3 regions of the Gudongella oleilytica genome follow, and region 3 is predicted to be linked to each of the others. Evidence: riboswitches for the same ligand, from Rfam matches in the RefSeq annotation. Region 3 holds a riboswitch; each other region holds the start of a gene.
The links. A riboswitch is a leader RNA that binds a small molecule or an ion and turns the genes downstream of it on or off. The one in region 3 is predicted to bind cyclic di-GMP.

Region 1 (4,616 bases), 530 kb from region 3:
TTGATTTGATTACTCGGATATTTCCTTCCCAGGGATCTCCAACCTTATTGATAAGCCAGATTTCGATTTCATTCTCGCTGTCTATTGTCACCTCATTGCTTATCACATCATGATTCTGATTTCCTGAATTCGCAAAATAGTAGTCGCTGAACTCAAGTTCAGGATGGTATGCATCAATTTCCTCCAAAGTATAGATTCCAAATGGCAAGTCCTCAAACACTACATGATCAGCAGGGTTTTTAATTGTAAGCTCTCTAACTTCACTGTCTTCGCCCTGTGGGCTTGTCAGTCTGACTTTAAACTCTCCATCGCCAAGATTTGCATCAACGCTGCCGCTAATTCTCATGATCCCTTTGTGGACCTTCAAACTTCCAAATTCCTCCTCCTCATCATCAATTAAGGAATTTTTAACGCTAATTTCTAAATAATTTTGGTTATCAGCAGCATCTGGAAGCTCGATTGTAATACCATTACCAAGGCTGCTGGTATAACCTTGAGGAACATTTTCTGTTAAAGTATAGGTCCCAGCAGGTACCTTCTCGAATACAGCTTCACCGTCGCTGTTTGTTGATTCATCAACTAAGAAACCTTGGCCATCACTTAATGTAAACGAGACCCCATAAAGTGGATGATCATCACCTTCTTCAAATGATTTTATTATCTTAATAGTGCCTTCCCAAGGCTCCTCATCCGTCATAGTGTAAAAGGATATATTGGAAATATCAGGGTTTCCACCAGGATTACTTAAACCTAAATTATCTAATTCTCCCCTGTAAACACCATTAAAATATACGGTGTCATTGTCGGTAGCCCCTTTAATTACAACTGCATATATGGGTGTTTCACTTTTAAAGCTTACGCTGATTGCACTACCCGTTACAGTTACACCGTTGGAGTTTCCCTCTGCTTCCCAGTCGTTTCCTTTCCATTCAAACTTAACAAGGAACTCATAAGGGTCTCCAAGCTCAAGATTACCGCCACCTGCTGCAGCTAAAGATACATGCATGCTTAATATCATTGATAAAGCTACAAGGATGGTCAGAAATTTTCTTATGCCTAGTTTCATGACTTTCTCTCCTTTCATTTTCATTTTTTAGTTTTGCAAATCATAAACAGTACACATTCATATACACCAACCCCTTAAATACAAAAAGCTGCTATCATACATAGCAGCTTGAAGGCGTAACAAAGAAAAAGCACGCCTCACTCTTATATTGCCTTGTTTTATTAAGTTTTGTTAGATAGTACAATTATATTTAAACAGGCGTAAGGCTGCTATGTAATAAACACAGCAGCCGCACGATCATTGCCTTAAGGCTTTAGATTCTGGCTTTGCGCCCCAGGCTTTCGCTTGGTTCGCCCTTTATGTGTCCCTTGTTCCTTATTTATACCACAGTAATAAATGGTTAAACAGCTTATCAAAAATGACATATTTCAATTATTTGTATGGTAATTGCTCTTTATTAGGGTATACAAAGAGTGTTAGAAATAATGATCAAAAAAAGGAGGAGAGCTAATGTTACGAAACAAAAGAGTAATAAGCTTTGCATTGTCATTTGTGTTATTGTTAGGACTTGTGCTGATTCCTGATCAGTTTGCATTTGCAGAGGAGGTGCAGACCCTTACGATAGTTCATGTGAATGACGTTCATGGCAGAGTAGAGGAAAATGCTGGCAGCAAGGAGCTTGGCTTTGCTAAGCTAAAGACCAAGGTAGATCTTCTTAAGGAAGAGGATCCAAATCTTCTGTTTCTAAATGCAGGAGATGCACTTCATGGTACTACAATCGTCAATCTGACAAGTGGTGAGCAGATGGTGGAGATCATGAACGCAATGGGCTTTGATGCAATGACTCCAGGTAACCATGATTTCAATTATGGTTACGAGCAATTGATGAAACTTAAGGGAATGGCAGAATTTCCAATTCTTGGCGCAAATATAGTCCATGAGGATAGTGGGGATTCAGATTTTGATCCTTACGTGATCTATACAATGGACAATGGATTAAAGGTTGGTATTTTTGGATTAGGGACCGATGAAACCAAATACAAGTCAAACCCTAAAAATACAGAAGGAATAGAATTCCTGGATGTTGTTGAAACCGGGAAGGAAATGGTGGATGAACTTGAGGATAAAGCTGATATCATTATAGCGCTAGTCCACCTTGGAGACGATGCTTCCTCTGTTAATACATCAGTAAAGCTTGCCAACGAAGTTGAGGGCATAGACCTTATAGTTGATGGTCACAGCCATACTCTTCTTCCTGAAGGGAATTTGGTTAATGGTACTCTGATAGTACAGGCAGAGTCATACACCAAGAATATTGGTATTGTAAAAATGGAAATAACTGATGGTGAGCTGACCAAAGCTACTGCCAGCTTGATGCCTTACGAAGAAGCTGCAACACTTGAAGCGGATGAGGAAATAGTCTCGATGATAGCAGAGACTAAAGCCGTAAACGACCCAATCGTAAGTGTTGTTGTAGGAAAGACACTTGTGGAGCTTGATGGTGTAAGAGAGCATGTAAGAGCTGGTGAAACAAACCTTGGAAATCTTATTACAGATGCCATGAGAATCTCTACCGGAGCAGATGTAGCTTTTACAAACGGCGGTGGTATAAGAGCATCCATTGATGCGGGTGATATAACCGTTAATGAAGTATTGACATCCTTCCCATTCACAAATACTCTGGCAGTAATAGATGTAACTGGTGCCGAGTTAAAGGCAGCAATTGAGCACGGCGTCAAGGATTTTCCTGCTCCTGCCGGACAATTCCCGCATGTAAGTGGAATGAAGTATACCTTTGATGCAGGCAAGCCTGCAGGGGAAAGAGTTACTGAGGTAATGATAGGTGATGAAGCCCTTGATCCTGCAAAGACCTACAAGGTTGTGACAAATGACTTCATGGCTGTAGGCGGTGATGGTTATACAATGTTTGCTAATAAGCCATTTGTTGGTGAAGGCGGATTACTGTCTGATGTACTAATGGAATACATTGAAGCTAATCCGGAAATCAACCCAGCTGTTGAAGGTAGGATCACAGCTATACCTGCTCCTCCAGCACCAGCACCAGAGCCAGAACCAGCACCCACACCTGCTCCAAAACACATCGAGTATATTGTAAAACCAGGAGACTGGTTGTCGAAGATCGGTATAAAATATGGTGTGGACTGGAAGGTCCTTGCTGAGCATAATAACCTGAAGAACCCTGACTTGATATTCCCTAACCAAGTCATAATGATACCACAATAGGATGTCTGATGTGCCCCTTCAAAAAATGAGGGGGCTTTTTTATTTTTTGGATAGTAAAATCACACTCCTTTTCCTATTTAACAAGTATGAAGGGAGGTGAGATGATGGCAACAGCAGCGAATATTTCTAAGAAATCCCTGAAGCTTGAGCTGGATGGAGGAATCGTTGACGGTAAGCAAAAAGTAGCTTCCAAGCTATTTACTAACGTCAAGACAGACGCAACTGACGAGAATCTTCATATCAGTGGTCAGGCGATCGCAGGGCTTCAGGAGAAGGGCCTTCTTAAGGTCAAGAAGGTAGAAGAGTACGAATTCTCAGAGGTGTAATTTAGTGATGTATTTTTCTTAAGGGGGTGAAATAATGGATAAAACTAAGCTTGAAATGGACTTTCTGGATGCATTGAATAAGAATTACAGGATGAGTATCGATGCTCCCAGGGCTGATCTAACTGCAACTGAGGTATCGGATGCAATGGATGTCATAGTTAGTGCAGGCGTCTTCAAGTCCACCAATGGTGACCTTGTCGGAGCAGTTGGAGCAAGGGTAGTGACAACTACTGTGAGTGAAATGGAAATTTAAGTAAGTGTTATTAATGGAGGTTGGATCATTTTATCGGACCGCTCGCGGCTGCTTGGCCAGGTTATGTCCTCAAAATGACCAACCTCCAATCAGCTTAACTTAACACTTAATCTAGTAGAGATTTAGTCATAAGTGTATCGAAAGATTTTTATTGTCAATTGTCAATCGTCAATTGTCAATTGTCAATTGAATAGTCGGGGTGATTTATCGTGGAAGAAATATATTCCAGCGTCGCCAATCTTGGTTTTCCGATCGTAATTTCAGTCTATCTTCTGGTGAGGATAGAAGGAAAGCTGGATCAGCTTACTAAGAGTATAAATGAGCTGGCGCAGGCAATAGCTAAATAAAGTTAAGGGCTTGATCATTTTGATCAGGCCCTTTCTCTAAATGTCATCATCAGTTTCGATCGCCTCAGCAGATAATACAAGATTTCCTTCCAAGTCCCTTATATATTGGGGTTCATCAACGATTTTTATTGAGTAATATGAGGCCCTTGCATCGGTTTTAAGGGATATTTGCATAGTTGACGGATCAGTAGATTTAAGCGCTGTTGAATATTCGTCTTTACCTAAGACTACACTATCGGACAATCTTGTAATAACAAGATCTCTTCGGTAAAGGCCCGCTCCATCCTTTTCAAGAGGTTCGCTGAAGTTTATCTCAATGTACCCTCTTCTCACATCCGCTTCATCACTCATAAGCGCGGGAGGGACCATGTCAATCAGCTGCAGCTTCATTCCCTCAACAGGAGATCCAAGTGCTGTCATTATTTTATTATCCTTTGCAA
Region 2 (4,616 bases), 570 kb from region 3:
TAAGTGAAATTCTAAATGAATTTGATGGCGATGAGTCAGGTAACAAGGGTGGGGTATTCAAGGTAGAGATAACAGATTCAAATGGAAAGACAAAAACTAAGAATATCAAGATAAAGGATCAGAGCCCAACCGAAGAGACGGAAGTCCCATCAGATGAAGAACAAGAGAGTGAAGAAGACACAGATGCCAATAAACCAGAAGACAACACTAACCCACCATCACAAGGTGGAACAAGCAGTGAAAACGAAGGAGAAAGTAAGGAAGAGAATGAGATAGAAGAACAAGAAGAACAACAAGAAGAACAACAAGAAGAACAACAAGAAGAACAACAAGAAGAACAACAAGAAGAACAACAAGAAGAACAACAAGAAGAACAACAAGAAGAACAACAAGATGAAGGCAGCCTTACTGATAATGAACAAGGATCTGAAGAAATAGATTCAGAAGATGAAGCTGAGGAAGTTTTATCAGAAAATGATAAGACTAACAAAGATCTAGAAGAACAAAACAAGGAAATCAAATCAGTTGACTCTTCAGAAGTAGTAATTCTAGATTCAGAAGAAGTATTACCACAAGCAATACCTGTAGTTGTAATCGAAGAAACCCAATCAGTACCTGCATCAGCACCAACTGTACAGTCTACACTTCCAAAGACAGGAGCCGTAAGTACAACAGCTATATCAGGAATTGGAGCAGCAATGCTGTTGTTGGGATTTGCAATATCAAAGAAGGATAAATAGTATAAATCAGGAGAGACTCAAATCTCTCCTTTTATATAACACTATAGCGTGTCAATCAATAAAACTGAAATAAAATTGCAATAAACGCAATGTAAAACTCTGGAGTGGTATATTCAAATAAAGAAACATTTAACCTGGACAAGGGGGGATAACAATGGAATACCCTTCAAAATATGACTTCTTTATCAGATTCAAGGCTTTGTTCAACGAAAAAGGCCGATTTATCGACTACATTCTGATAGAAGTCAGCGATAATTTTTCAAAGGCTACAAAGATCACTTCGGATTTCATCCTGGGGATGAAGCTGGCAGACATGGCAATCGATATCGACAGTCCTGTACTTGGACTTAAGGAATTTCATTATCACATGCTGCCAAACACCAGGAGAAAATTCGAGCACTTCGTACAGAAGGACAACAGGTGGTACTTGGTAAATCTTTATAGTGATGAAAGGGATTATCTTATGATGATCTATACCGACATCACGAAAGTAAAAGAGGAGGCTGGGAGAAGATATCTTGCAGAAGCATCTGATGAAGAACTTTTTGGAAGACAGCGCAGACTTGGGTAGGCAGAAGGAGACAGAAAGGATACGATGAAATGCATCTTGTACCTGGGCACTTGAGATGCATCGAGTAACTAGTGCAACCGACTTTCTTTAGGAAGTTATCTAAAGAGAGGAGAGAGATTATGAAAAAAGGATTTAGAAGATTACTGACGTTCTTATTAGTATTTTCAATGATTGCAGGGATGGGGGTTAGTATAGCAGTTACAAATTATCAGTCAGCTAAAGATATAACGATAACTGGAAATTCAACTAACAACCACACAAGTGCAGTTTATGCCTGGCTCGATTCATCTGGAAATATGTATGTTGCTGTTCAGTCAACACATATGATGTCTAGTACGATGATATTAGGCGGGAGTATTTCATCCTCAAATAGTGTAGAACAAGCCGAAGGAGAGTACTTGAGCTTAAATGGGACTAATGTGGCGCCTAACACAGAAGTTAGTGGTAATGTTAATAATGCTAGATGGACTATTTATAAGTTCAATAAATCAATTTTGGAAAGTGGGACTAAATCAATTTTTGTAGAGGGTATTGGAGGTGGACATGATCTTAAAGGGCAGTCGATTCTTGTGCCTGGGCCTTGGACAGTAACCTTCATTGACTGGGATGGAACGGAACTTAAGGAACAAAAGGTAGCAGATGGAGGGGATGCAACACCACCAGCTGATCCAGAAAGAGAAGGGTATACTTTTGATAAATGGGTAGGTAACTATACAAATGTAACAAAAGATGAGATAGTTCAGGCAACCTATACAAAAGATACAGTATACTGGACAGTAACCTTCATTGACTGGGATGGAACAGAACTTAAGGAACAAAAGGTAGCAGATGGAGGGGATGCAACACCACCAGCTGATCCAGAAAGAGAAGGGTATACTTTTGATAAATGGGTAGGTAACTATACAAATGTAACAAAAGATGAGATAGTTCAGGCAACCTATACAAAAGATACAGTATACTGGACAGTAACCTTCATTGACTGGGATGGAACAGAACTTAAGGAACAAAAGGTAGCAGATGGAGGGGATGCAACACCACCAGCTGATCCAGAAAGAGAAGGGTATACTTTTGATAAATGGGTAGGTAACTATACAAATGTAACAAAAGATGAGATAGTTCAGGCAACCTATACAAAAGATACAGTATACTGGACAGTAACCTTCATTGACTGGGATGGAACAGAACTTAAGGAACAAAAGGTAGCAGATGGAGGGGATGCAACACCACCAGCTGATCCAGAAAGAGAAGGGTATACTTTTGATAAATGGGTAGGTAACTATACAAATGTAACAAAAGATGAGATAGTTCAGGCAACCTATACAAAAGATACAGTATACTGGACAGTAACCTTCATTGACTGGGATGGAACAGAACTTAAGGAACAAAAGGTAGCAGATGGAGGGGATGCAACACCACCAGCTGATCCAGAAAGAGAAGGGTATACTTTTGATAAATGGGTAGGTAACTATACAAATGTAACAAAAGATGAGATAGTTCAGGCAACCTATACAAAAGATACAGTATACTGGACAGTAACCTTCATTGACTGGGATGGAACAGAACTTAAGGAACAAAAGGTAGCAGATGGAGGGGATGCAACACCACCAGCTGATCCAGAAAGAGAAGGGTATACTTTTGATAAATGGGTAGGTAACTATACAAATGTAACAAAAGATGAGATAGTTCAGGCAACCTATACAAAAGATACAGTATACTGGACAGTAACCTTCATTGACTGGGATGGAACAGAACTTAAGGAACAAAAGGTAGCAGATGGAGGGGATGCAACACCACCAGCTGATCCAGAAAGAGAAGGGTATACTTTTGATAAATGGGTAGGTAACTATACAAATGTAACAAAAGATGAGATAGTTCAGGCAACCTATACAAAAGATACAGTATACTGGACAGTAACCTTCATTGGCTGGGATGGAACAGAACTTAAGGAACAAAAGGTAGCAGATGGAGGGGATGCAACACCACCAGCTGATCCAGAAAGAGAAGGGTATACTTTTGATAAATGGGTAGGTAACTATACAAATGTAACAAAAGATGAGATAGTTCAGGCAACCTATACAAAAGATACAGTATACTGGACAGTAACCTTCATTGACTGGGATGGAACAGAACTTAAGGAACAAAAGGTAGCAGATGGAGGGGATGCAACACCACCAGCTGATCCAGAAAGAGAAGGGTATACTTTTGATAAATGGGTAGGTAACTATACAAATGTAACAAAAGATGAGATAGTTCAGGCAACCTATACAAAAGATACAGTATACTGGACAGTAACCTTCATTGACTGGGATGGAACAGAACTTAAGGAACAAAAGGTAGCAGATGGAGGGGATGCAACACCACCAGCTGATCCAGAAAGAGAAGGGTATACCTTCTTAGGTTGGGATGGTAATTGGGAAAATGTAACAAAAGATGAGATAATAACTGCGGTTTACAGACCTAATACCCCTCCTGGGCCAGGACCAACTGAGGTTGAAAGGTTTACTGTAACATTTGTTGACTTTGACGGTACAGTTATAAAAACTCAAAGAGTTAACAGAGGAAACAGCGCAACTCCTCCAGGAAACCCAACAAGAGCAGGATGGAATTTTAGAGAGTGGGATGGAAATTGGACTAATGTTAGAAGAGATGAAACAGTAGTCGCGAGATATACTGAGTTGGAAATTGAAGTTATAGAAGAGCCACCAGTTCCAGAAGCTCCTCCAGTAGTAGTGCCACCAGTTGTTGAAGTTCCGGTTGAGCCAGTACCACAAGCTCCTGTTCTTCCAAAAACAGGAACATTTGGAGCAGGCGAAGCAGCTGGTATCGGAGCACTTCTAATGGCAATCGGCCTACTGATAAGAAAGAAGAAAGACGCATAGCAGCACCAACAAATATTGAATAATCAACCCAAAGGGTGTAAACTGTAATAGACAGTCTACACCCTTTTTATGGTATGACGGGCATGCCATCTGTCTGTGGTGAAAGTCCACAAGGGGCGTAATTGCCGACGAACCCAATAGCGACTTGCAAGGTTCACATCGTGAGGTGTGGGCGAGAGGAAGCAATAGCGAAATCGTAGCCTGACGGACAGAAACCTGATACCAAGGCTTGCATGGAGGATAAGCTGGCCATAAGCGGCGAAGTCCAAAAGGCAATCGTAACCCATGCGGGTAGATCAGGCAGGTAGACGAGGAAAGACATTCGGCTTATCCCGTGAGGTCTCATGGGCGGCCTAAACCGTAGTAACAACGAACCATGAGAAGTCAGCAGAGGTCATAGTACTTGGAAACAAGGAAGGACCGAAC
Region 3 (4,616 bases):
AAATCCAACAGGTGCGGTCTACTCAAGAGAAGAGATTGAAATGCTTGGTGAAATTGCTAAGAAATATGGACTTTTCGTCATAGCTGATGAAGTCTACAGAGAGTTTTGCTATGATGGACTCGAGTTCATAAGCTTCGCAAGTATACCTGGGATTGAGGAAAACGTAATAATTATAGACTCCATTTCTAAGCGATTTAGTGCTTGCGGTGCCAGGATCGGTTCTGTAGCGACAAAAAACAAGAGGGTACTTGAGAGTGTTTCAAAGCTTGCTCAGGCAAGGGCTTCCGGACCAAAAATGGATCAGATAGGTGCGGTGGCGCTTTACAAATCAACACCTGACAGCTACTTCCAAGAAGTAAACAGGGAATATCAAAATAGAAGGGATATTCTATACAAAGCCATTAAAGAGATTCCTGGTGTGGTATGTGAACTTCCAAGAGGAGCATTTTATGTAATAGTAAAATTCCCGGTCGACGATGTTGAAAAATTCATCATCTGGATGTTGGGAGAGTTTGAGGACAATGGTGAGACTGTAATGATGGCCCCTGTTGCAAGCTTCTATGGATCAGAGGGTCACGGGAAGGATGAAGCCAGGATCGCATACGTTCTAAAGGGTGAGGATCTTAAAAGAGCAATGGAGATAGTTAAGAAAGCTCTGAAGGTATATCAGAAAAAATTTATGAAATAGATTGGAAAGAGCTTGGAGAACCAGGCTCTTTTTTTGCATCAAATGTTAGAAATGACAATTATTACTAATTAATGGGTATCAATGACCTGATTGATAAATGCATACCAATAATTAGAGGAGGTTGTGCAATGGGATTTATGGACAAACTTAAGGGTATCTTAGGGGATGCAAAGGAAAAAGGTGAGCAATTGGTCGACAAAGCTGAAGATCTTGCTGAAGTTGCTAAGGACAAGGCAGAGGAAGCTATCGACAAGGCTCAGGACAAATTTGAGGAAGTAAAGGATACTCTGGAAGACAAGATTGAAGACATCAAAGATGATGCAGAGGCAATGAAGGAAAAGGCAAAGGAAGAGATGGGAGAGCTTAAGGACAAGGTAGAGGCTAAGAAAGAAGAAGTAGAATCAAAGATTGAAGCAAAAGAGGAAGAGGCTGAGGAAAAAGCAGAAGAAATAAAAGAAGAGGCTTCTAAGGCAGTTGGAGAAGCAGAGGAAAAGATGAATGACATCATAGAATAACCAGGTATCCAGGCAGCCAGATAAATTGGCTGTCTTTTTATTGGACCAAATCCCTTGAATAGGCTAAAATATAGCTAAGATAACATGGGAGGAAGTAATATGACTGAGATCGGATCGAAATTTATTGAAGAAGTTATAGATTTGACACACGATGGGGATGGGGTAGTCAGAGCTGGAGACCTAACAGTTTTTGTTGCGGGCTGCCTGATTGGTGACAAGATAGAATTTGAAATAGTTGAAATCAAAAAAAACTACGGGATCGGAAGACTGCTATCTATACTTGAGCCTTCCTCTAAAAGAGTAAGCTACGCCTTTGATACTAAAAGCTTGGGTGGCGGAGCTCCTCTCATAGATTTGGACTATAAAGCTCAGCTTAATTGGAAATGGGAGAAGGTTAAAAAGGATTTTGAAAGAATTGCAGGTCTGAAATTGGAGATAAGGCCAATTATAGGGATGGGTTATCCTTTCAGGTACAGGAACCATACCCAGGTTCCAGTGGGTATTAATAATGGAGAGGTTGTAACCGGGTATTACAAAAAGGGCACAAATATTATAGTTCCCATGACAGAGGACTACCTCCAACCAGAGCTTGGAGACAGGATACTTTCAGTAGTAAGATCGTGGATGGGGGATCAATCATTAGAGCCGTATGACAGATTTTCAAAGACAGGAAAGATAAAGCATATTGGTATAAGGATCAACCAGAACAACGAAGCTATGGTAATAATTGTAACTACCTTTGATAAATTACCGGAACTCCACAGCCTTGTGCACAAGCTTATTACCGAAACACCAGGAGTAGTGAGTATCTATCAAAACATCAATCCCGACGATGGAGGGACAACCTATGGAAGACAGTACAGGCATCTGTTCGGTCAGGAAAAGCTTATAGACTATATAGGTGATCTTAGATTTGAAATATCCCCAAACTCATTTTTTCAGGTAAACACCAGCCAAGTGAGTATACTTTATGATACCGCAATCAAATTTCTGGAACCCGGCAGTTTGGACACAATATGTGATATATATAGCGGTATAGGAACAATTTCACTTTATGCTGCAAGGTTTGCGAGAAAAGTTTACGGAATAGAAAGCATACGAGCAGCGGTTGAAAATGCAAAGAACAATGCAAAGATAAATGGTATCCAAAATACTGAATTCATAGCTGACAGGGCAGAACTTGCCTTTCCGGATTTATTAAGAGCAGGAGATGCGATAAATAAGGTGATACTGGATCCCCCAAGAAAGGGCTGCGATAAAAAGGTTATCGATGCTCTGCTGTTGCATAAGCCTGAGACAATAGTATATGTTTCATGCAATCCATCTACTCTTGCAAGAGATACTAAGCTTCTTATAGATGGCGGGTATGAGGTAAAGGCAGTTCAACCAGTCGACATGTTTCCACATTCCGCACACGTTGAGTGCATAGTTCTGATAAAACGTGCCGAAAGCCGCGTGAAATAAGGCTTTGCGAGGATTTAGATGAGCGGTCTTTGAAAGGAAAATAGGATGATAAAACGCATGGTTTTATTTAGCCAAAATGTAATATGAAGGCAACTTCTCAAAGATTAAATGATTGAAAAAGTGGCGTGTCGACAAGAAATATAGAGAAAAACAAATAAACCCGTTGAAAAAGAAAAAAAAAATAGTATAATATTACCATATAACTATGTTGCGGTTACAACAACATAGTTTACATAGACATTACAATGGCAAACTTGCCGAAAGGCAGGGACGCAAAGCCAAGGGCCTAAGGAACAAGATAATTCTATGGCAGCCGGTTGCATGAAAGTCTCTATGCGATTAGTGCACGGGGGCTTTTTGTGTATGAAGATGGCTTGGTTAGAAACTAAAGTGAAAGTTTGTACTCGGACGGTGGCAAATAAGGCATTGACAGTGGATTTGGCGGAGCATAAGACCCAAAGGAGGGACTCGTTTAAAATGAAAAAGACTGAATGCATAAAAGATAGAACACATGTTCCCAACGGGGGGGGGTAATACCTGTATTTATATCCAAAATATGGAGATATGCTGTTTTATTTGCATTGACAAGCATTAATTATGAAGCTAATCAAGGTCTGTTTTCATTAGCTGGAAAAATATGTAATGTTCAGCTGTGTAAAATAGGCCTTTTGATTTTTGCTTAAATAAATTAAAAAAGTCTGCTGGTCGAAATGAGTACACAGAAAAACTAAAAAACATAGAGAGGGGGAAAAGAAATGGCGGAGAAACAATATGTTGTTTTTGTACTGGGCAGCGAATACTATGGCCTTGACATTTTAAGCATCCAGGAAATTACAAGATATGAAGCGCCTACAAGAATACCCAATATGTCTTCATACATGCAAGGCATAATAAATCTGCGGGGGAACATCATCCCTGTAATCGACCTCAGAAGAAAATTTAACCTGGGAAACAGTGAGGTTACAGGTGAAAGCAGGATTATTGTCCTAAATCTTTCTGAGCAAAAAGCCGGGCTTTTGGTTGATGCCGTATCCCAGGTAACAAAAATCGGTGATGACCAGATAGAACCGCCGCAAATGACAACTGTTGAACACAAATACATAGCCGGTTTAGCCAAAAAGGGAGAAGAAATCATTATCCTTTTGGAACCTGCCGCCATTCTGGCGGAAGAACAAGAAGTAAAGGCGGGGAAATTGCAGTCTGAAAACCAGGGCATGAAATTATCCGGCATAAACAACTTTTAAGCGGGGAGGGAGAAACAGTATGGAAGAAAATATTATGCGGGAAATTTTGCGCCAGGCGCCCTTTGGCTATGCTTACCACAAACTGGTTTTAAGCGCAGAAGGGATTCCGGAAGACTATATTTTTCTTGATGTCAACCCTGCTTTTGAAGAAATGACCGGGCTAAAAAAAGAAAAGATCTTGGGGGAAAAAGTGACGGAAGTCATACCTGGCATCAAAGAAGATTCTTTTGACTGGATAAAATTTTACGGCCAAATCGCCTTAAATGGCGGAAGGGAAGAATTTACCCAATACTCCGGGCCGCTTGGGAGATGGTACAAAGTAACCGCTTTTTCCTGGGAGCAAGGTTATTTTGCAACCTATATTCAAGAAATCACCGCAGAAATGGAAAAGATAAAAATCCTGGAAAAACAGCAGAAAACCATTGGCGAACTCACCCTGGAAATGGAAAAAGTTTTTAACGGAACCCATGATGCGATCTTTCTCATCAAGGCCGAAAACGGAGAATTCAGGTACCTGCGCAATAACTCTGCTCATCAGGAATTGACCGGCATTTCTCTGGACATACTCAGAGACAAAACGCCGGTTGAACTTTTAGGCGCGGAATTAGGAAAAGTCATTGAAGCCAACTACCGGAAATGTCTGGAAAGCGGGGAGACAATAACTTATGAGGAAACCCTGAATCTTCCAGCAGGAGAAAGAGTTTG

Region 1: linked by a shared signal. The riboswitch ahead of EC328_RS01690 (MSCRAMM family protein) and the one ahead of EC328_RS04100 (chemotaxis protein CheW) in region 3 are both predicted to bind cyclic di-GMP.
Region 2: linked by a shared signal. The riboswitch ahead of EC328_RS01595 (InlB B-repeat-containing protein) and the one ahead of EC328_RS04100 (chemotaxis protein CheW) in region 3 are both predicted to bind cyclic di-GMP.

What each region holds. Positions count from the first base shown of each region.
Region 1 covers NZ_CP035130.1:364,614-369,229, forward strand. The annotation lists gene EC328_RS01690 (MSCRAMM family protein) at 1-1,066, opposite strand, end outside; cyclic di-GMP riboswitch class I at 1,288-1,371, opposite strand; gene EC328_RS01695 (5'-nucleotidase C-terminal domain-containing protein) at 1,517-3,250, shown strand; gene EC328_RS01700 (DUF1659 domain-containing protein) at 3,355-3,576, shown strand; gene EC328_RS01705 (DUF2922 domain-containing protein) at 3,611-3,829, shown strand; gene EC328_RS01710 (YvrJ family protein) at 4,039-4,176, shown strand; gene EC328_RS01715 (S-layer homology domain-containing protein) at 4,213-4,616, opposite strand, start outside.
Region 2 covers NZ_CP035130.1:331,318-335,933, forward strand. The annotation lists gene EC328_RS01585 (LPXTG cell wall anchor domain-containing protein) at 1-740, shown strand, start outside; gene EC328_RS01590 (hypothetical protein) at 895-1,311, shown strand; cyclic di-GMP riboswitch class II at 1,320-1,402, shown strand; gene EC328_RS01595 (InlB B-repeat-containing protein) at 1,431-4,190, shown strand.
Region 3 covers NZ_CP035130.1:897,452-902,067, forward strand. The annotation lists gene EC328_RS04085 (pyridoxal phosphate-dependent aminotransferase) at 1-688, shown strand, start outside; gene EC328_RS04090 (YtxH domain-containing protein) at 817-1,203, shown strand; gene rlmD (23S rRNA (uracil(1939)-C(5))-methyltransferase RlmD) at 1,303-2,667, shown strand; cyclic di-GMP riboswitch class I at 2,905-2,992, shown strand; gene EC328_RS04100 (chemotaxis protein CheW) at 3,423-3,911, shown strand; gene EC328_RS04105 (PAS domain S-box protein) at 3,931-4,616, shown strand, end outside.